One region of the Leuconostoc sp. S50 genome, then DNA from elsewhere that is predicted to be linked to it. Evidence: a T-box and tRNA genes for the amino acid it is inferred to sense, from the RefSeq annotation. Region 1 holds a T-box; the other holds one or more tRNA genes.
What was found. A T-box is a leader RNA that pairs with one kind of tRNA and senses whether it is charged. The one in region 1 lies ahead of thrS (threonine--tRNA ligase), so its partner is inferred to be a tRNA-Thr.
Positions count from the first base shown of each region.

Region 2: it has a tRNA-Thr gene. The T-box ahead of thrS (threonine--tRNA ligase) is inferred to sense a tRNA for this amino acid. The anticodon was not compared.

Region 1 covers NZ_JACVUE010000001.1:322,151-332,724, reverse strand. Annotated here, with positions in the region: gene thrS (threonine--tRNA ligase) at 1-1,954, opposite strand, end outside; T-box leader at 2,043-2,252, opposite strand; gene IAE53_RS01545 (DNA translocase FtsK) at 2,443-4,818, opposite strand; tRNA gene IAE53_RS01540 (tRNA-Glu) at 4,977-5,048, opposite strand; gene IAE53_RS01535 (tRNA (cytidine(34)-2'-O)-methyltransferase) at 5,119-5,631, opposite strand; gene IAE53_RS01530 (AI-2E family transporter) at 5,628-6,785, opposite strand; gene IAE53_RS01525 (lactonase family protein) at 6,970-8,001, shown strand; gene IAE53_RS01520 (MFS transporter) at 8,181-9,416, shown strand; gene IAE53_RS01515 (ABC transporter substrate-binding protein/permease) at 9,462-10,574, opposite strand, start outside.
Region 2 covers NZ_JACVUE010000003.1:17,850-28,423, forward strand. Annotated here, with positions in the region: gene IAE53_RS03935 (carbohydrate ABC transporter permease) at 1-197, opposite strand, end outside; gene IAE53_RS03940 (carbohydrate ABC transporter permease) at 210-1,103, opposite strand; gene IAE53_RS03945 (ABC transporter ATP-binding protein) at 1,103-2,143, opposite strand; tRNA gene IAE53_RS03950 (tRNA-Thr) at 2,403-2,475, opposite strand; tRNA gene IAE53_RS03955 (tRNA-Leu) at 2,550-2,631, opposite strand; gene IAE53_RS03960 (bacteriocin immunity protein) at 2,742-3,092, shown strand; gene IAE53_RS03965 (DUF6508 domain-containing protein) at 3,190-3,564, opposite strand; gene IAE53_RS03970 (AI-2E family transporter) at 3,595-4,698, opposite strand; gene mutY (A/G-specific adenine glycosylase) at 4,676-5,710, opposite strand; gene IAE53_RS03980 (hypothetical protein) at 5,800-5,943, shown strand; gene IAE53_RS03985 (MDR family MFS transporter) at 6,048-7,451, shown strand; gene proC (pyrroline-5-carboxylate reductase) at 7,511-8,278, shown strand; gene IAE53_RS03995 (bacteriocin immunity protein) at 8,379-8,666, opposite strand; tRNA gene IAE53_RS04000 (tRNA-Glu) at 8,845-8,916, opposite strand; gene IAE53_RS04005 (NADH-dependent flavin oxidoreductase) at 8,981-10,216, opposite strand; gene IAE53_RS04010 (hypothetical protein) at 10,239-10,397, opposite strand; gene IAE53_RS04015 (LysM domain-containing protein) at 10,566-10,574, opposite strand, start outside.

The DNA of each region.
Region 1 (10,574 bases):
TTACTTCACGCGAATAGTGTGAAACATCAGTCAATATGATGTTTTGGAAGTCTTCAAATGACATGGTTTGTGTCTTGTCTTCGCCATATTTACGGACTGTGACAGTTTGACCATCAACCTCAGAATCACCTAGAACCAAAGTATATGGAATCTTGTTTGTTTGTGCTTCTCGGATTAAATAACCCATCTTGGCATCTTTAGTTTCAACATGTGCACGCAATCCAGCAGCTTGCAACTTTTGTTGAATATCTCGAGAATACTCGCCATGCGCATCAACATTCACGGGAATGATTTGCACTTGTAGTGGTGCTAACCATGTTGGGAAAGCGCCCTTATACATTTCAATCAAGTAAGCTGTAAAGCGCTCCATTGTGCCCACAATACCACGGTGTAACATAACCGGACGATGGTTATCTTGTCCATCAGCACCAATATAAGTCAAATTGAAACGTTCTGGTAACAGAAAATCAAGTTGAATGGTTGACATTGTTTCCTCACCACCCAATGCTGTCTTAGTTTGGACATCTAACTTGGGACCGTAAAAGGCAGCTTCACCTTCTGCTTCAAAGTAATCAAGGTTAAGATCATCCATTGCGCGTTTCAATTGTGCTTGAGACTTTTCCCACATGTCATCATCATCAAAATACTTTTCTGTATTTTTAGGATCACGATATGACAAGCGGAAACGATAGTCAGTGATGTCAAAATCACGATAAACTTCCATCATCATTGTCAAAATTGATTTAAATTCTTCTTCAAGCTTTTCGGGTTCAACAAATGTATGCCCATCGTTTAAAGTCATTTCACGAACACGTGACAATCCTGTCAAAGCTCCTGATTTTTCATAACGATGCATCATACCAAGCTCTGCAATGCGCATGGGCAATTCTCGATATGATCGTGGCTTATGTTTGAAGACCATAATATGTGAAGGACAATTCATTGGCCGCAACTCTAGGAATTCGCCATCACCCATATCCATTGGTGGGAACATATCTTCACGGTAGTGATCCCAATGCCCCGACGTTTTATACAAATTCAGGTTCGACAACACTGGTGTATAAACATGTTGGTAGCCATTTGCTAATTCTTTGTCGATAATATAACGTTCAACTTGTCGACGAATAGTTGCACCATTTGGTAACCACACTGGCAACCCAGAGCCAACTTCTTGGCTAGTGAAGAACAAGTCTAGATCACGACCAATGGTACGATGATCACGTTCTTTAGCCTCCTCACGACGTTTAACTTCGGCATCGACGTCAGCTTGCTTCCATTCGGCAATACCATAAATACGTTGCATCATTGGATTAGATGATTTACCACGCCAGTAGGCTCCGGCAACTGAAGTTAATTTGAAATGTTTTACCCAACCTGTTGATGGCACAAGTCCACCTTTGTCTAATTCAACATGATCGCCTTGAACAGCAATTGTGATTTTCTCATCGGCTGGCAAATCATTAATGAGTTCAATCTTGTATGGATCATTTTTAAATAATGTCAACGCTTCGTCACGTGAAATTTCGCGTGATACAATTGGCAAATCTTCTGCAACAATCTTGTGCATCATGGCTTCAATTTCTGCAAAATCGTCAATTGAGACTTGATTACCTGAACCGTTATCAGTGTCATAATAAAAGCCATTATCAATAAATGGTCCAACACCAAAGTGCATATTGGCAAACTTAGGAATACGTTTCAAAGCTTGCGCCAACAAATGAGATGCTGAATGACGTAAAAGTTCCAACGCTTCATCATCGCTTGTTGTAATTAATGCGAATTCACCATCATTTTCAAGTGCATCATTCATGCCAACATATTGACCATTCAACTTCGCGGAAACCGCTTTTTTGGCCAGAGACTTTGAAATGCCAGCTGCAACCTCAATTGGTTTTGTACCTGCTGCAAAAGATTTTACAGCGCCATCTGGAAATGTTAATTGAATTTCTGTCATATACTTTCCCTCTTCATATTAAATATCAAATTACGTTTTGAAACCCTGTTAAGTGCTTGAAAAAAGCGTCCCTCTGAGCCAAAAGGCTCAAAGGGACGCTTTACCGTGGTACCACCCAAGTTTTGCACCATTAAGATGCAACTTAAATGACAGCTAACGGCGTCACCCGAATGAATTTCGCTATATTCTACTCATCATCACTCAAAGGTAGTCTATCAAACCTACGTTGTTCATTTCCACCAAACATGAACTCTCTTTAAACGCACAGCAATCAAGTTGTCCTCATCAAAGTTTCTAAAAATAATCTTAGCACTTTTTTAGAATTTTTGCAATTTAATTTTTCAAATCCACCAATACCTGCTTCAAAGCATCATGGGCAACGTCATCATGATCAAGAATACCATTGTCATACACGTTTTGTAATGCTGCTATTTGTTCTTTTGATAATGCCATTATATTACTCTCCTTTTATATCACTTGTTTTACACTTACTGTTCAATACCAGAACTGCCATCCGAAACATTGACATGTCGTGGTCTGGAGCCATCAGCTGGACCGATATAACCACTTGCTTCTAAGTCATCAATTAGGCGCGCAGCTCGATTATAGCCAATCCTAAATCGTCGTTGTAATAACGAAGTCGATGCCTTTTGTTGTTCAATCACAAATTGCAATGCGTCTTGGAACAATTCATCCTCACTATTACCATCCGACATATCACTACTATCTTGAGCCACTTCTTCATCGGTCACTGTCATAGCTTCAGAATATTGAACCTCTTGCTGTGCTTTAACAAAATCTACTACACTAGTAACATCAGCGTTACTAATGAAAGCACCTTGTACACGTTGCGTCGGCTTGCCTGGTGGCGCAAAAATCATGTCCCCTCTGCCTAACAACTTTTCTGCACCGTTACTATCCAAAATCGTACGTGAATCAATGCCTGAAGCGGTTCTGAAAGCAATTCTTCCAGGAATGTTACTTTTGATAGTACCATTGACTACTTTAACATCTGGACGCTGAGTAGCCAAAATCATATGAATGCCAGCTGCTCTGGCTTTGGCACCTAATCGGGCAATAGAAACCTCAATTTCACTACCAACCGTGCTCATTAAATCTGCAAACTCATCGACAATTGCGACGATATATGGCATTTTTTGCATAATCGGATCACCTGTTTCAACGGCATCAGCATTTTGTTTATCAACTGCAGCGTTATATTCACCAATATTACGTTTGCCAAACTGTGCTAGCAATTTATAACGATTTTCCATTTCGTCAACTACTTTTTGCAATGATTTGGCAGCTTTTCTTGGCTCAGAAACAACCGGCGTTAACAAATGCGGAATGCCATTATAAATCGATAATTCAACTACTTTGGGATCAACCATCATTAATTTAACTTCATTAGGCTTGGCTCGAAGTAGAATTGAAATGATAATGCCGTTGAGGCCCACAGATTTACCAGATCCTGTTGAACCGGCAATTAATAAATGTGGCATGGCTGATAAATCGGCCATAATAATATTACCAGTAACATCTCTCCCAAGTGGCACATTTAATGGATTATCATCAAACGGTGCATGTTCAATCATATCTCGGAACCCAACAGTTGCCTGTGTATCATTTGGTACTTCAATACCAACATATGGTTTCCCTGGAATTGGTGCCTCTATACGTATTGATTTAGCTGCTAGTGCTAACGCCAAATCATCTGCTAAATTGGCTATACGATTCACTTTAACCCCTTGTCCGGGTTTTAATTCATACTGCGTAACAGTTGGCCCCAACGACACACTTGTCACTTCAGCTTCCACACCAAAACTTTGTAATGTGTCATGAACTAAGCGTGACTTCTCAGTCAAACTTTTAAATTCTTTTGTTTGATCCGCCGGAGGTACCTGTGTTAACAAGTCTGCTGACGGCAGCTGATAGTCTGGATTATTCGCCTCTGGTGTATCGGTCGCTAGTGAAACCTCTTCGTCGCCCTGTGACCCTTTTGGATCGGATTGAGGTAATTCATCTGATGGTTTGTCATCATCAGTCGGCACTGGTCCATTCCACTTGATTTCTGGTTCAATAAATTCATGCGTTTGAGGTTGAGAGACATCTTCATTTATATTGTCAGCCTGATTAGCTACTTCTGACGTAGTTGAATGATCAACACCTAAAGGATTGTCACCATAATCGGTAATATCTTTTTTACGGGTATTTCTTTTAAATAGTGGCTCGCGTTTTGGCGCGTTAGCCCTTTGTTCCTGAATATAGGCCACACCCTCTTGCGCTTTTTCAACACTTTTTTCAGCAATATCACGTGCTGGAATTCGGAAAAAGATAATCACACCAGCGAATAATAACAGAGTTGTGACAATCCAAGTACCAACATTTGACATTAACATGAACAAAACATGGTACACTATAGCACCAATCACGCCACCACCAACTGGGGTGTTAGCTGATTGGTTAACAAAATCTTGTTTAATAATGCGAATGACTTCATTTACATATCCGGTACCATCTTGCAGCGTATAGGTGAAGAACAGTAAAGAGGAAATAACTTCAATGGCAACAAATGCCATGCTGGCTCCTATCCAAAAATGCCCAGCAACTTTCGGCAACTTTCGCATGAGCATATAATATAGTACACCGACTGTTAAGGGGACAATAATTGCTAGGTAAATGTTTCCAAAGAAAAACCGGAAAATATTCGCTACAAAAATGCCAATTAAACCCAGTTTAAAAGTCCCTAAAATGCCTAGAATAGCGCTAATTAATAACGTCAAATTTCTAGCAAGTGGGTGTTGTTGTTTTTTTGCACGTGAACTCGTAGTTCGTCGTTTTCTGGTTGTTTTTCTGGTCGCCAAAATTATTACCTCAATATATTACTAACGCCCTATTTTATCATGTTTAAAATACGAACGCGTGTTCATCTCGAATTCTTAAGAATTGCTTAACTGTAAACGGGGTCGGAAAATTTCAACAATGAAACACAAAAAGCCGCAACCGAAGTTGCGACTTTTAGTAGCTCGTGAGAGAATCGAACTCTCGATTCCGCCGTGAAAGGGCAGCGTCTTCGCCACTTGACCAACGAGCCATGGTCTTTGTTATTTCGCTGTTGAAACAACTATATAATCATAACAAGTTTTTTTAGTGACGTCAACCCCCTATTTCAGTTTATCTTGTTCGTAGGTATGAACAGTATCAAGATTTGGAAACGACTGTTGACGTAGCGCCTCATAAATCACAATGGCAACAGTATTTGATAAATTCAATGATCGTATATGGGTGTCATCTTGTGGAATCCGAATGGCCTTTTCTGGATTTTGACGCATAAATACTTCTGGTAAACCAGTCGTTTCTTTACCAAATAGGAAGTAATTATCCCCATCTGTCTTTGTATAGTCAGGCTCTGTATAATCTTGGTTCGCAAATTTAGAAACCAGATACAATTGATCCGTAGGTGCCAACGTTTCCAAAAAATCCGGTAAGCTTGAATGCCTTACCAACTGCACGTGCTCCCAATAATCAAGTCCAGCGCGTTTAACATGCTTATCATCTAAATCAAAACCCAAGGGCTCAATTAAATGTAAAACAGCATCCGTACCAGCCGTTGTACGCGCAATGTTCCCTGTATTAGCAGGCATTAATGGTTCAAATAAAACAACATGATTAGTCATTTTTCAATAGTTCCTTCCACTTTAAACAATTCTGAATTATGTCGCCACCACTCGTAAATGTGCGTGACAAGGACTTTAACAACAGCGTATGCAGGAACGCCTAACACGACACCTAGTACACCAAAAATATGACCGCCGCTTAGCAATACGACGATAACTGTTACAGGATGAATAGATAACGCTTCACCTAGTATTTTTGGTGCAATAACATGCCCCTCTATTGGCTGTTCGATTACCAAAACGATTATCGCCAAAATCAGCAATTTTGGTCCACCAGCAATTAACGCTACTGTAAATACTGGTACTTGGGCAAGAATAGATCCCACATACGGGATCATATTAAAGAAGCCAGCCATTAAAGCCAATAATATACCATACGGCAATCCAATGACGGTGTAACCAATCGAGAACATAATGATAACCGCTAAAGCAACACCAAGTTGTCCACGAATGTATTGTGCCACTTGCGAGCTTACTTCTCTCAATAAATGATAAACTGATATTTGTGCTTTTTGTGGAAATTTATCAGCCACAACGGCCGAAAATTTATGCCCATCAAGTAACATATAATAAAGAATAAATGGCGTAGACACCATAGTGACACCAATTGAAGTCAATGTCGACGCAAACGAACTAATACCAGCGACACCGCTTGTCAAATACTTTTTGCTCCAGTCAATCACATTTTGGTTGATATCAGCATTCGTATGATTTAGGTAATCACGAATATATTTAAATTGATCAGAAGCAAATGTATCATTAATAAAACGTTCACTCGTGCGCCAATATTGTGGCCAATTATCAATAAATGATACAACTTGCGTGCGCAATACCATGTAAACAGCAACAATCACTCCAGCAATAACTGCTAAAAGTGCAATCAATACAATGCCAATTGACAACTTTCTAGGTAAATGAACATGCTTTTCCAACAAATTCACCAATGGGCTTAGCAAATAATATAAAACCCCTGCAATGATGATTGGGGCACCTACTGCCGTAAATAAAGCTCGCATTGGTTCAAAAACAAATCGAACCTGCCAAGCCAGAAAAATAATCAACAAAATTAGTAGTATGACAATGAGTCCATTGAGTAAGTTGTTGCCAGAAAACCATCGCCTATACCATGACTGTTGTTCTTGGTCTTTTAACATAAATATTCCCCGATTCATCACGTTTATTATTATTTTACCATAGAAATAACAATCATGTTGCCCGCCTGAACCGCGCAGTCTCATCATGCTTTTCAAGCTTATTGTCAGCCATGTCGACAAAGAAATTTGTGAAAAGGCTTACATTCGAGTATAATAAATTTAGACATTTTAAAGGAGTCCTATCATGGCAATTTATAAAATTTTGTTTGGCACCTACACAAAGAGAATCTCAAAGGGATTGTATGAAGCGGAACTTGATACTGAGAAAAAGCTATTACAAAACCCAACACTTGTTGGTGAACTCACTAATCCAACCTATCTTGCAGTCTCAAAGGCAAACAAGGTTTACGCGGTTGAAAATCGTGATGGTCAAGGCGGCGTTGTCACCTTTGATAATTCTGTACGCCCACTGGCTGAAATTGATGCGCAACTCAGTGAAGGATCTGCTCCAGCCTATATTGGCGTTGATGAAGTACGCCAATTAGTGTACGCTGGCTACTATCACCGCGGTACTGTGGAAATTTATCATATTAATGCTGATGGTAATTTGACATTAACTGATCAATGGCAAAATGAAGGTTCCGGTCCGCGCCCAGAACAAGGTTCATCACATATTCACTTTAGCAATTTAACACCAGATAATCGGTTGGTTGCTGTGGATCTTGGGGCTGACGAAGTCATTACTTTTGATGTTTCTGATGATGGCAAACTGACTGAAGCGTCACGCTTCAAAACTGAAGCTGGTTTTGGTCCAAGACATATTCGCTTCTCACCAGATGGTCAATACGCCTACCTGCTTGGAGAATTGTCAAGTTTGCTGAGCGTGCTGAAGTATAATTCTGAAGATGGCTCTTTTGAACACGTTCAAACTGCCTCTACAATACCAACAGACTGGACAGAACATAACGGATCAGCAGCTCTTCGTTTGAGTAAGGACGGACACTACATCTATGCCTCAAACCGTGGGCATAATTCAGTTTCCGTGTTCAAAGTTTCAAATCTTGGGGCAGAAATTGAACGAATCCAACTCATTAGCACTGAGGGAGAATTCCCACGTGATATGAATTGGGACAAGGACGAACAATTCTTAGTTGTTGCTAATCAAGATACAGATAACGTATCGTTATACGGTCGTGACAGCGAGTCCGGCGAACTGTCACTTTTGCAAAAAGACTTTGCTATTCCTGAGGGCGTCCGCGTGACTTTTGAGTATTAAATTCAACTACAAAACAACCACTTCGAGGGTACCCATCCAAGTGGTTGTTTTTATATTGCCCGGTTGCACTGACAAAAAATTAAGCGTATAATCAAATCGTTTGAACTATCACAAGACGTCGATAATTCTAACCAGCAAATAAAGATTACCTGTGAGTAATCATTTCAAGGAGAATTAATATGCAACAAACTGGTATGTCCCCGCTCAACGCGCATCACTTTAGTGGTTACCAAAAAAAGGTAATCGCTTCTACTGCAGCAGGTTTTGGGTTGGAAAACATGGATGTAATGTTTTTATCTTTTACACTATCATCCATGATTGTTGATTTGAATATATCAGGCGCAGCTGCTGGCTTGATATCATCAATCACAAACTTAGGTATGCTAATTGGTGGTCTCTTTTTCGGTATATTAGCTGACAAGTATGGTCGTGTAAAAGTCTTTACATATACTATCTGGATTTTTGCAATCGCAACTGCGTTAATGTTTTTTGCCAAGAATGTCTATTGGGTCTATGCCTTGCGTTTTTTGGCTGGAATAGGTGCCGGCGGTGAATATGGTTCTGGAATGGCTATTATCGCTGAAAGTTTTCCCAAAAGAGCCATTGCCAAAGTGACTTCTCTTTCAGCTATTGGTGGTCAAGTTGGCGCCATATTAGCAGCTATTTTGGCAGCTGTAATTTTGCCAATGTTTGGTTGGCACGCACTTTATGTTTTTGGTTTAGTCCCAGTCATCTTGATTTTTTTTATTCGCCGACACCTATCGGAAAGTAAAGTATTCACCGATATGAAAGCTAAACAAACCAGCACAGAGTATCGTCCTGGTTCAATTGCGGCACTATTTGCAACACCAGCACAAGCATGGCAAACAATCGCTTTAATGATTATGGTCATGGTTCAAATCGCTGGCTACTTTGGACTTATGAATTGGCTGCCTTCCATCATGCAAAAGCGAATTGGACTGAGTGCTTCAAGTTCGTCCCTATGGATGATCGCCACAATAATTGGTATGAGTCTTGGCATGTTAACCTTTGGCGCCATTATGGATAAATTTGGCGCAAGACGCGCTTATACCATATTTCTAATTGCTTCAGCACTCGCAGTTTTTGTGTTAACAATGGCATCAAACAAAGTAGAATTACTTCTAGCACAAATGCTAGTTGGTTTCTTTGCAAATGGTATGTACGGTGGCTATGGTGCAATTATGGGCCATTTATACCCCACGGAAATTCGTGCCACTGCCAATAACACCATCATGAATTTTGGTCGTGCAGTTGGCGGATTCTCGAGTGTTCTCATCGGCTTTCTAATGGATCGCTATTCATTGGTCATCGTCATGGGATTTCTATCTGTCTTGTACCTGATTAGCCTAAGTGTCATGCTAACCATTCCAAAATTAAAATCAAAAGCCATCTAAAAAGACTTGATTAAAAAATCAAGTCTTTTTTAATAGCTCTTAATATTAACGAGATGTCCTGTTCATACGATTTTCAGCATAACCCAACGCACGACTAATACCAAATGTTAAGACAAAGTAGATTAATGATGTAATCACCAATGGGAAAAATGGCTTAAAAGATGCACCTTGGACAACACCCGTTTGGAACATCAACTCACCAACACCAATGACGGATACAACAGATCCTTCCTTAATGACTGTCACAAATTCATTACCCAAAGCCGGCAAAATGTTTTTAACAGCTTGTGGCAAAATAATATAGCTCATTGCCTTGCCTTTAGACAATCCTAGTGAGCGAGCCGCTTCGTTTTGACCATTATCAACTGAGTTAATACCGGAACGGATGATTTCTGCCACATAGGCGGCAGAATTTAATCCCATTGCTAAAGCACCGGCCGCGAAAGCAGATAAATTAAAGCCAATCACTTGTGTACCGAAAAATACCATAAATGCTTGAACAAGCAGTGGCGTGCCACGGACATATTCGACGTATATATTACCAATTGCTTTTAGGATAAAATTAGGTGACAACTTAAATAATGCAAATACCGTACCTAATATAACGCCAATCACAACAGCAATAGCGGCTAACGCCAGCGTTAGCAATGTACCTTTAATAAATAAGTTACCGTACTTCGCCCAGAAAGACTGATCAGCAAACATTAACTTATTGGCTTTTTTCTGGTATGCTGCCAATTTTCCAGATTTGACAATCTTAGTGATGGAAGCATTAATTTTTGCCTTCAAAACTGGTGAGTTTTTGGGCATAGCTACTGAAACTGCCCCCTCGCCTGAAGCAGGCTTTGGATAAATAATTTTGAAAGTTTTATTTTGTTGTGTATATGCTTTAGAAATTGGTTCATTCAACACAATTCCAGCTATCTTGCCAGTTGATAACTGTGCAACCAAATCAGGCACTTTTTGCAGGCTAACTAATGTTGAACTACTCATGTTATCTTGAACGTAAGTTTCTTGAGTCGTTTGCTTTTGGGCACCAATTTTTTTACCAGCAAAGGAAGACAAATTACTCGAATACTTGCTAGCATCCTTTTTGAGAACCATTATTGTTTGTAATGGTTTCAAATACGCTTCCGAAAAGTCAACAACTTGTTCACG
Region 2 (10,574 bases), on a different contig from region 1:
GCAAAAGGTGCTGCTTTCCATGCTGAAATCCAATTAGTGATTTGCAGCTTTTTTGGCAACCAAGTTGGTGGTGTTTGCAATGCTTCAAAACCAGTTTTAAATGATGTTGACACCATCCAGAAGAATGGCAATAACATTGTCAGTGCACCAACCACTAACAGTAAGTAAACGATTGTTTTTGATATTGTCTTTCTCATCGTCAACTCCTCTTAGTAATGAACATGTTTTTTGCTAAACCATGTCTGCAATAATGTCACAATTAAAATCATAAAGAATAATACGACACCTGCGGCCGCAGCGATACCGTATTTGTTTTGCTCATAAAACATACGATATAAGTAAAATACAACTGTCATTGCAGCATTTCCAGGTCCTGCCTGTCCGCCAAACAATGAGAATATTTCATCAAAGACTTTAAACGATCCAATCACAGCATTAACGGCAATCAAAAACGTCATCGGACTAATCATTGGCACTGTAACATGCAAAAAACGTTCCCAAGCGTTGGCACCATCTAAGGTCGCCGCGCTATACAGTCGTTTGTCAACATTATTGAGAGCAACCAAGAAGAGCATAATATTGAAGCCCAAGCTCTTCCAAATAGCCAAAATAATCAACGCTGGCAATGCCCATGTTGGATCATTCAACCAGTCAATTGGATGGATACCTACAAAGCTCAAAAAATAATTCAATAAGCCGGCATCTTTATTATAAATCCACTTCCAAACCATTGATATAGCAACAATACTGGTCACAAATGGTAGAAAATAGATGGTACGGAAGAACCCAGCCAATACTTTAATCTGGTTTAAAAGCACAGCCACGGTCAAAGAAATTATAATTTCTAATGGGACAACACCAACAACGAAAATTAAAGTGTTCGCCACAGCAGAATGAAATAATGGGTCTTCCCATAAATATTTAAAGTTATCAAAACCAAGCGCCATTACTTGGTTCGTGAAAAAGTTATATTGCGTATAAAAACTCATCGCCAAACTTGACACAATCGGGTATAAACTAAAAATCGCAACGATGATTAGCATCGGCAAGACATAAAGCCACCCTTTTAATGTCTGTTTCCAAGTAGGCTTTTGATTGTTCATCATGCGTGATCACCCCTAAGTGGCAACCGCTGACCACTTTGATCGAAAGCGTAAACGCCACTAAGTGCGGCAAAGAGTGTTGTTTCTTGTTCCAAAGGTGCTGCCGTTGTGACTTCTGTTGCAACTAGTTGATGTGATCCAACTGAAATCGCCGCTTGCCGATCACGTCCAAATGACAATACTTCATGGACAACCGCTTGCATTTTGATGGCAGGTGCTTTCACCTCATTTGTTAATGCTTCGGCACGAATACCAATTGTGGCAACGTCACCATCAAATAATTGTCTCACCTCGTCACCAAACTGGTCTGCTGGTACCATATTTAACGCAGGTTCTCCGATAAAGTTAGCGACAAATTGATTATTTGGATTTTCATATAGTGATTGTGGTGCATCATATTGTTGAATGCGACCATCGTTTAATAGCATAATTTTATCAGCAACATGCATTGCTTCACTCTGATCATGCGTAACAAAGACTGTTGTGACGCCTGTTTCCTTTTGAATACGTCGAATTTCTTCGCGCATTTCAACTCTGAGACGTGCATCAAGATTTGAGAGAGGCTCATCAAGTAACAAAATGTTAGGTGATTTTGCTAACGCGCGGGCAATGGCAACACGTTGTTGCTGACCCCCAGACAAATCACTTGGTTTTTTGTTAATTTGATCAGAGACACGAACCAGTTGTGCTAATTCTAAAGCACGCTGTTTACGTGTGGCTTTATCCACCTTAGCCATTTTCATTGGGAAAATAATGTTATCTAAAACGGTCATATGGGGGTACAAGGCATAGTTTTGGAAAACCATCCCAACACCACGTCCCAACGCATCTTGCTTTGTAACATCTTCGTCACCAAAGTATATATTGCCACTAGTTGCTGATAATAGACCCGAGATCAAATTCAGCGTGGTAGATTTACCACCACCTGAGGGTCCTAAGAGTGCAACGAGTTGTCCGTCGGTGATATCAAAATCCATGTCATGTAAGACTTCGATGCCGTTTGGGTAGGTCAAAGTCACGTGATTAAATTTAACTTCCACTGTGTTTCTCTCTTCTTTTTTGTTATAAAGTTAGTATAGATGAAATCATCTGTCCTGTGCAAATGATATGTGGATAAGGACAATTTTTGTCTATGCTTCAAATATAGCAGAGTTCTGTCATGATTATGTAAATATCAGATAAAGATTTCATCATCATTATAATATTAACTGAACATACACAATCTGTACTTAACTATGTCAAGTTTGATTACACGAAAAAAGCTTTGAATGAATAATCATTCAAAGCTTTCATAAATTATGCCGACCGCCGGGCTCAAACCGGCGACCCCCTCATTACTAGTGAGGTGCTCTATCAACTGAGCTAGGTCGGCAGATCAAAGTACTCAAGTATTATATCAAATAATACCAGATACCTCAATATAATAATATGGCGGCGACCATATTATACGGGTGACAGGAATCGAACCTGCACGGATTTCTCCACTGGAACCTAAATCCAGCGCGTCTGCCAGTTCCGCCACACCCGCATGTCTAACACAACCCTTTAATTTTACTGGAAAAATGATTGTACGTCAAGCATTTATTTACCTTTGATCGCAAATAGGCGTAACATGGAGTTAGCGAGGTGACACAACAAATGACAAAAAGAAACGTTACAACAATAATCGAAGCAAAACACAATATTGAATTATTATATTTATCACTACAATCTCAGCTTATTGTCCCAGGTATTCGTGATATAGCTGATGTTTTACTACAAGTTAACAAAAAAATAGACACTAGTAAAAACCCTGAAGCCTTAGTGAACAGAATGATTAATTATATTCGTATCACGGCTTCGTCTGAAAAACTTCATTTTTCAAAAACCGACGAAAAATTGATTATTGATTTAGGCGTGATTGGTCAACGATCCGGTCTGAATGGTCAATATATGGCTGATTTTTCTGATAAATCACAATTCTATAGTTATACCGACACAAATAGATAGATTGAAATTATCACCTTTAATCATTTATCAACAAAAAAGGTTCGATACAGAAAAATGTGTATCGAACCTTTTAATCACCCTATTTGAGTCGCAATTATTATGCTTTTTGTTTTAAGTCACGTTCTCTTACTAACAAATCAAGTAAAATCCCATTTTGCACCAACGCTTGCCACATCCCCGGCGTGTACTTTTCACCACGAATAATCGCTGATACAATCGCTCTGATCAAGCTATAATCCTGAGAAGTATTTGCTAGTTGTGCCACATCTTCTTCTGCCAAACCTTCATGAAATTGATGCTGACGTAACGTGCGATCAAAATTTCTATCATATTCATCAGACTTAAAATAACTCTGCGCTAACGTTAAAATATCGGCTGTATAAGACGGATATGTCGTCTCATGCCATGGAATAGCCTGCCCTTTTGCCTGCCGTAATATACTGATATTTTTATCAAAATCAAATGCTTGCATTGCGATACCTCTTTCCGTGGTATCATTGTATCACTTATCTTTAGTAAGTTCACGCATTTGTGTGCCAAATTTGATAACAGTTCTAACCACAGCATAGACTGGCACTACCAAAATCATACCAACGATACCTTTCAAGTTACCCGCTACCATCAGTAAAATCATAATTGTCAGCGGATGAATCTGTAATGATTTACCAATAACATTTGGATAAATAAAGTTGCCATCCAATTGCTGAACAACTGTCATAACAACTAATACCAAAATCATTTGCTTCCAAGATTGCGTTCCTGCCACTATTAAGGAAGGAATGACACCAATCCAAGGGCCGACATAAGGGACAATATTAGTAATACCGGCGATAACCCCTAAAAGCCAAGCATAAGGTTGACCGATGATTAGGTAGCCAATCGCCATCGCCACCCCAACAAACAGCATTTCAATCGCTTGACCAGAAATATACTTTTCAATCGTGTGATCCATCTTATTCGTCAAATCTGCGACATTATCAGCAAAGCGATCAGGAAAAAGACGTTGTAAAGCTGGCAAGAGACGGTTACCATCACTTAACATATAGAATAAAACAACCGGTATTGTCACTAAGTTAATGGTCACTGACGTGATTGTTGAAATCACATTGCCTAGCGTCCCCGCTGTAATAGTCAAAAACGAAGCTGCATACTTACCAACTGCACTTTTCACCTCATCAACATCAATCGACAAATGCAAACTGTTAAACCATTTACTTTGCAACGTATCATTAACATAAGTTTGAACCGTCTTTGCAAATCCCGGCAAAGCGTTAATCAGATTGGTCATTTCACGAACCAAGGTTGGCACCAGCAATATTAAAGCCCCACCAATCACCGTTAAAAACAGCACAAATGTTATGATAACGGCCAGTTGATGTGGCATTTTGTGATTTTTAATGGTGATTTTTTCAAGTAAGGTCAAGATAGGTTTCAAGACATAGTACAAAAAACCGGCTACAATTAACGGTACGAATACCGTTGAAATGAAAACTGATATTGGCTGCATCAAAAAGTCAAAACGTGACACAATCCAAATTAGTGCCGACAGTGCTAATAATTCTATTGTCCAAAAAAACAAATTTTTATATTTCAGATTCGGAAACATTTAATTTCTCCAGCAATTTATATTGTAATTTTGGCAGACTTAGTTCTGCCAATTCTTCTTGACTAAAGTATCGTTGCCGTGAATCCGGTGTAATTGGTGTCGATTTGACCAACCAAATCTCCCAACGGCGATGTGTGAAAATATGAACCACGGGCTTAATATTGAGCATGTCACCCTGAATGTCTTCCACACTGGTAATCGGTGTTAATGGAAACGTCCAAAAATTAGCCAACAATCCTGTTTCTGGTCTCTGTTCTAAAAGTAAGTCACCGTTTTGCTCATAAACATGAGCCACAAACATTTGCTTGACTGGTTTGGGTTTGGGTGTTTTAACCGGATAATGACTTTCAACACCATCACGATAGGCCGCATTAAAAGATTTTACTGGTGAATGTTGCGTATCAGGGCTTTTAGCGGACATATAGCTAGCACCTAAGTCCATAATTGCCTGATTAAAGTCCCCCGGCCGTTTAGGATCAACAATTGGCAAAATGGCATCATAAAATATTTGGCGTGACTTAGGCTGTGCAATATCTGCATCAATCTTTAATAAACGACTAAACACACGATATTGATTACCATCAACCGCTGGTACCACTTCGCCAAAACTGATTGAACCAATCGCAGCAGCTGTGTAGGGTCCCACGCCCGGCAAAGTCTGTAAATCTTTGCTGGTCGTTGGCCACTCACCATTATATTCCCGAACAACGTATTGCGCTGCTTTTTGGAGATTGCGCGCACGCGAATAATAGCCAAGTCCTTCCCACAATTTTAACACAACTTCCTCAGGTGCCTGTGCTAAGGCGCTCACTGTCGGTAACTGCTGCATAAATCGTTCAAAATAAGGAATAACCGTGGCAACTTGCGTTTGTTGTAACATTATTTCTGAGACCATCACACGGTAAGGATCATGATTTTGCCGCCAAGGCAAGTTTTTACGCCCCTCGTCATCATACCAACGAAGTAGTGTATCCCGAAAAGATTCAATTGTTTGTTCAGACCATTTTTCCATAATATCTATTGTAGCACTTGTAATTGCTATTTTTTTAAAGTATAATAGTTATTTGTATGGAAAACATTGGATAAAAAAGGAGCACTATCATGGCATTAAAGAAGCCTCTTAACTCATTCGCCCGTGCCCGCAAAGTTAGTCACAGCGCTGCGAAGAAGCAACGCCAAGCTGCTATTGCAAAGTTGCAACAATGGGCCAAAGGTAAGTCAGAAGAATTACCTACGACAAAGTAAGTTTGACTTAAAAAACAAAACCAGTATACGTACTGGTTTTTTGTTTGTTTTTTTAACAGTAGCTCTTCTATCACTAAAACTTCCAAAAGAAAGGACGTTATTACTTGAATATATCTCAAAAGAATCGCACAATTTTAATCATTTTGGTGATTGGCACTTTCCTTGGTTTCTTAAATCAAACACTGATGAACGTTGCGCTACCAGATATTATGCGTGAATTTCACATTTCAACCGCATTAGGACAGTGGCTAACCAATGGTTATATGCTAGTCAATGGCATTATGGTACCTTTAACTGCCTTCCTCATTCAGCGCCTAACAACAAGGACACTTTATCTGACAGCAGTTGGGTTATTTGCTGTTGGCACGATCACTGCTGGATTTGCACCAAACTTTGAAATTTTGATCACGGGTCGTATGATTCAAGCAATGGGCGCCGGTGTTTTTGGTCCGCTAATGAATGTCGTGGTTATGAATTTATTTGCCCCTGATCGTCGTGGATCGGCAATGGGAACTATTGGGTTGGCGCTAAACTTCGCGCCAGCCTTGGGCCCAAGTCTGTCTGGATTTATTGTAACCAACCTGAATTGGCGTTTTCTATTTTATATTGTTGCTCCCCTCATTATCGCCAATTTTATTCTGGCTTATTTTCTTCTAAACAACATTGGCACACCAAAACAATTAAAGTTTGATGTACTTGGTGTCATTCTATCAAGTATCGGTTTAGGCGCACTACTTTATGGGTTTTCCAACGCTGGTGGTACACCCTGGCATGACTTTACCGTTTGGGGATTTATCGTAATTGGTTTAGTTGTTACAGCATTGTTCGTTCTTCATCAATTGCATACGTCAACGCCATTGCTTAACATGAGCGTTTTTTCTCATCGAGAGTTCAATGTTGCTGTTTTGATTAACATCGTTTTGATGATGGCTATGTACGGTGGTGCGTTAATGTTACCACTTTATATGCAAAATGTCCGTGGTGCTTCTGCCTTTATTTCTGGTTTGGTTTTATTCCCTGGGGCTTTGGTTACAGCATTTTTGTCACCATGGAGTGGTCGCTTATATGATCGTTATGGTGCCAAATATCTCACCCTCACCGGAATCTTAATTACTGCTATTGGTACTTTTATTCTCGCTTCATTGACACTAACAACACCACTTTGGTTTGCTGTGATTGGACAATTTGTACGACAATTAGGCTTAGTTTTGGTTTTGATGCCGATCCAAACTGAAGCATTTAACGCCTTACCACTTACTATCATCCCTGATGGTTCGGCCATGTTTACAACCATTCGTCAGCTAGCTGCCTCGTTTGGTACGGCCGCATTAGTAACAATTATGACAAAAAGTGCCGCCAATTATCAACTGCACCACCAACATGCTAGCAGTTCATTAGTCAATTTGCATGGCGTCCACATTACCTTTTTAACTGCTGCGTTGTTAATGCTCGTTGCAGCAGCGATGACTAGTTTACTGAAACCCAAAACAGCTATTACAAAAAAATAACGAGTATCTAAACTATTTCAGTTATAATAGAGATAACTTAATTAATTGGAGGTATTGTTATGACTTACGGGTTTATTGGTGCCGGCAACATGGCGACCGCAATGATGAAAGGTCTACTGCACGCAAATGTTGATCCAGCAGATATTTACGTATCTTCACCACACCGTGCCAAGACGTTGGCAGAGGAACTTCACATCAATGCTGCCGATTCACAAACAGTTATTGACCATAGTGACATCGTCGTTTTAGCATTTTTGCCTAATCAATTAACAGAAATTGGCGCAACGCTTAATTTCACTAATAAAATCGTCGTCTCTGTGTTAGCACAAATCACCATTGCTGACCTAAATCAAGCTATTCCAAATGCGTTCAATGTTCGCGCTTTGCCAAACATCAACTCAGCTATCGGGCAAGGTAATACCGCGTTAGCTTTTGCCGGCAACATAGACGCAGAACAAAATAAAATCGTCACTCATTTTTGGCAGTTGTTGGGCAACAGTGTCACACTCGCGGAAGAACAGTTTGCTATATTTTCTGCCATTGCCGGTTCTGGACCTGCCTACGTCTTCAAGTTCATTGACGCATTGACTAAAGCAGGTGTTGCGAACGGCTTGGCCGAAACGCAAGCTGCAAGTATTGCAACACAAACTGTTTTAGGCTCTGCAAGTACCCTAAATCAGTCGGACAGCGACGCCGTCACACTCATGAATAGCGTTGCATCACCCGGTGGCTCAACCCGCGCTGGCCTAGATAATTTTGAAGCTAACCAATTTGATGATGTTGTCGCCAAAGCGATTTTAGCGACCGTCAATCATAAACACGCCTAATCATTAGCACTTCAATCATGAAGTGCTTTTTTAGTGGGGAATAAAAAAGCCGCAACCAACGTTGCGACTAATAAGCAGCTATCTCAGCAAAATTATTAAATCAAATACTGAACAAAACATCACGACCGCCCATATCATTTGCGCCAATATAGCGCTGAGATAATTCTACAAGAAACTTTGTCGATTCAGATGTCAACTGTCGCTCAACTGCAAGCAAAGATAAACTATCTTTGAGCGACGCAGCCACAGCGCGATCATTTTGACTTTTTTCTAGTTGGGTTTTATTGCTAACAAATATGTCGCGTTCATCACTTGTAATGGTTTCATCTAAAATTAAGTCAACCAAATTTTCTAGCAACCAATTTTTATCTGGTGTCTTCCATGTCATCACGATACACCTCCAATTTTTGTTCAATCGACAGCACGATACGCCATCCTTATCGTTTTAATTAACAATGATTATTTATATCATACTACTTTTATCAGTGACAGATTATTAAAAAAAGAAAAATGTATATCATATTTAACAGCACACAAAAAGCCGCAACCTAAGTTGCGACTTTTAGTAGCTCGTGAGAGAATCGAACTCTCGATTCCGCCGTGAAAGGGCAGCGTCTTAGCCACTTGACCAACGAGCCATGGTCAGTTGTTGTTCGCTCTCGCTAAACAACTATATTAGTATACCAAGAATTCAAATACTCGTCAACCCTTTTTCTTCAAAGTCATCAGTTTTGTTGGATCAATTGGTTGTGGCACTTTGACTGGTGTACTTTTGTAATAACGCCAAGGCTTGTTCGGATCAAATTCCAAATCTGTCGTCACTGGCAAGCCATTCTTAAAGCGTGTCAACAACCATTGTTCCAATGGTTTTGGGACACCCAACAAGTCGAAATCTGCCGGTGAAATGGCATACCGAATTGCCCGTTCATCATTCATCTTCACCTTTTGTACCCAGTTAGGTTCAACAATTAATTCACGTCCCATCGCAGCAAAGGTCACGCCGGTATCCATCAATTCTTCAACTTGCGCAGGTTGTTTTACTAAGCCAGCCACCATCAGCGGAAAGTCGTCTGGTAGTGCCTGTCGATAATAATCAACAATTTTTGTCTGATCATCCTTATCTTTGAACGGTGTTTGAAAGGCGTCTTTCAATGATAAATGCAGATAATCAACCGGCAGGTCAATTAATTTATTGACAAAAGCTAATGAATCTTGCAATGTAATCCCTGGTGCCATTGGTTCTTCAGGTGATTGACGATAGCCAAGTAAAAATGGTCGATCAGCATACTGTTCAATAGTCTGCGCAACTTTAGCAGTCACCGCTAAACCAAAGCGCATCCGTTTTGCCAATGTCCCACCCCAAATATCATCACGTTGATTACTATCAGGTGAAAAAAACTGTTGCATTAAATATAAATTGGCACCATGAAGTTCAACCCCATCAAACCCAGCCAAAATAGCTCTTTTTGTAGCAGCAGCAAAATCATCAATTGTTTGTGCAATTTCTTGATGCGTTAGCGCACGTGGCGTTTCAAAGTCACCACGTGGATACGCAACGGCTGACGCCGATACTGGTTGTTGCCCACGCAATATTGCAGTAGTCGTTTGCCGACCAGCAGAAAATAGTTGCAGTATCGCTTTTGCACCGCCTGACTGTATAGCACTGGCTAAGCGTGATAACCCCGCAATTTTGTCGTCATCAGCGGCGGAAATACCACCTTCCCAACCTTTTCCTAAATGATTGACATGCGCCACTTCACTCACAATAATTCCTGGACCACCGCTGCGCATTTGGTAATAGCGCAACTCATTGTCTGTTACACTACCATCTTCAAAGGAAGCACGTAAGGTTGTAGGCGCCATCACAACATGATTGCGTACTGTCATTTGCTTATTTTTAAATGTATATGAGTCTAAAAAATCGTAATTTATTTGCATATCAATATTGTAACACGATATGTTAGTGCGTCACGAATTGACCAGTGGCAATATTCGGTGAGCCCCCGTGGTGATCATTTTTGCTAGTCCCCACTTGGTGTAAATAATAGGCATACTTTAACTTCAAATCGCTAATGATATTCTGATTCAGTTTTGTTGGTTTAACAGCCTTTTTTTCCATTTTATATAGATGAGCGGCAATTAAAAGATCGCTATCAGTTATTTTTTTGATTTAATTTGTGAATCTGAGAAAATCACATCACACTTTTTTGCCTTTAACTCATTTTAGACATAAAAAAATCATCCCCGCAAACGGAGGATGATTTAATATCACTTTTTGATTAATAAATTAATACCA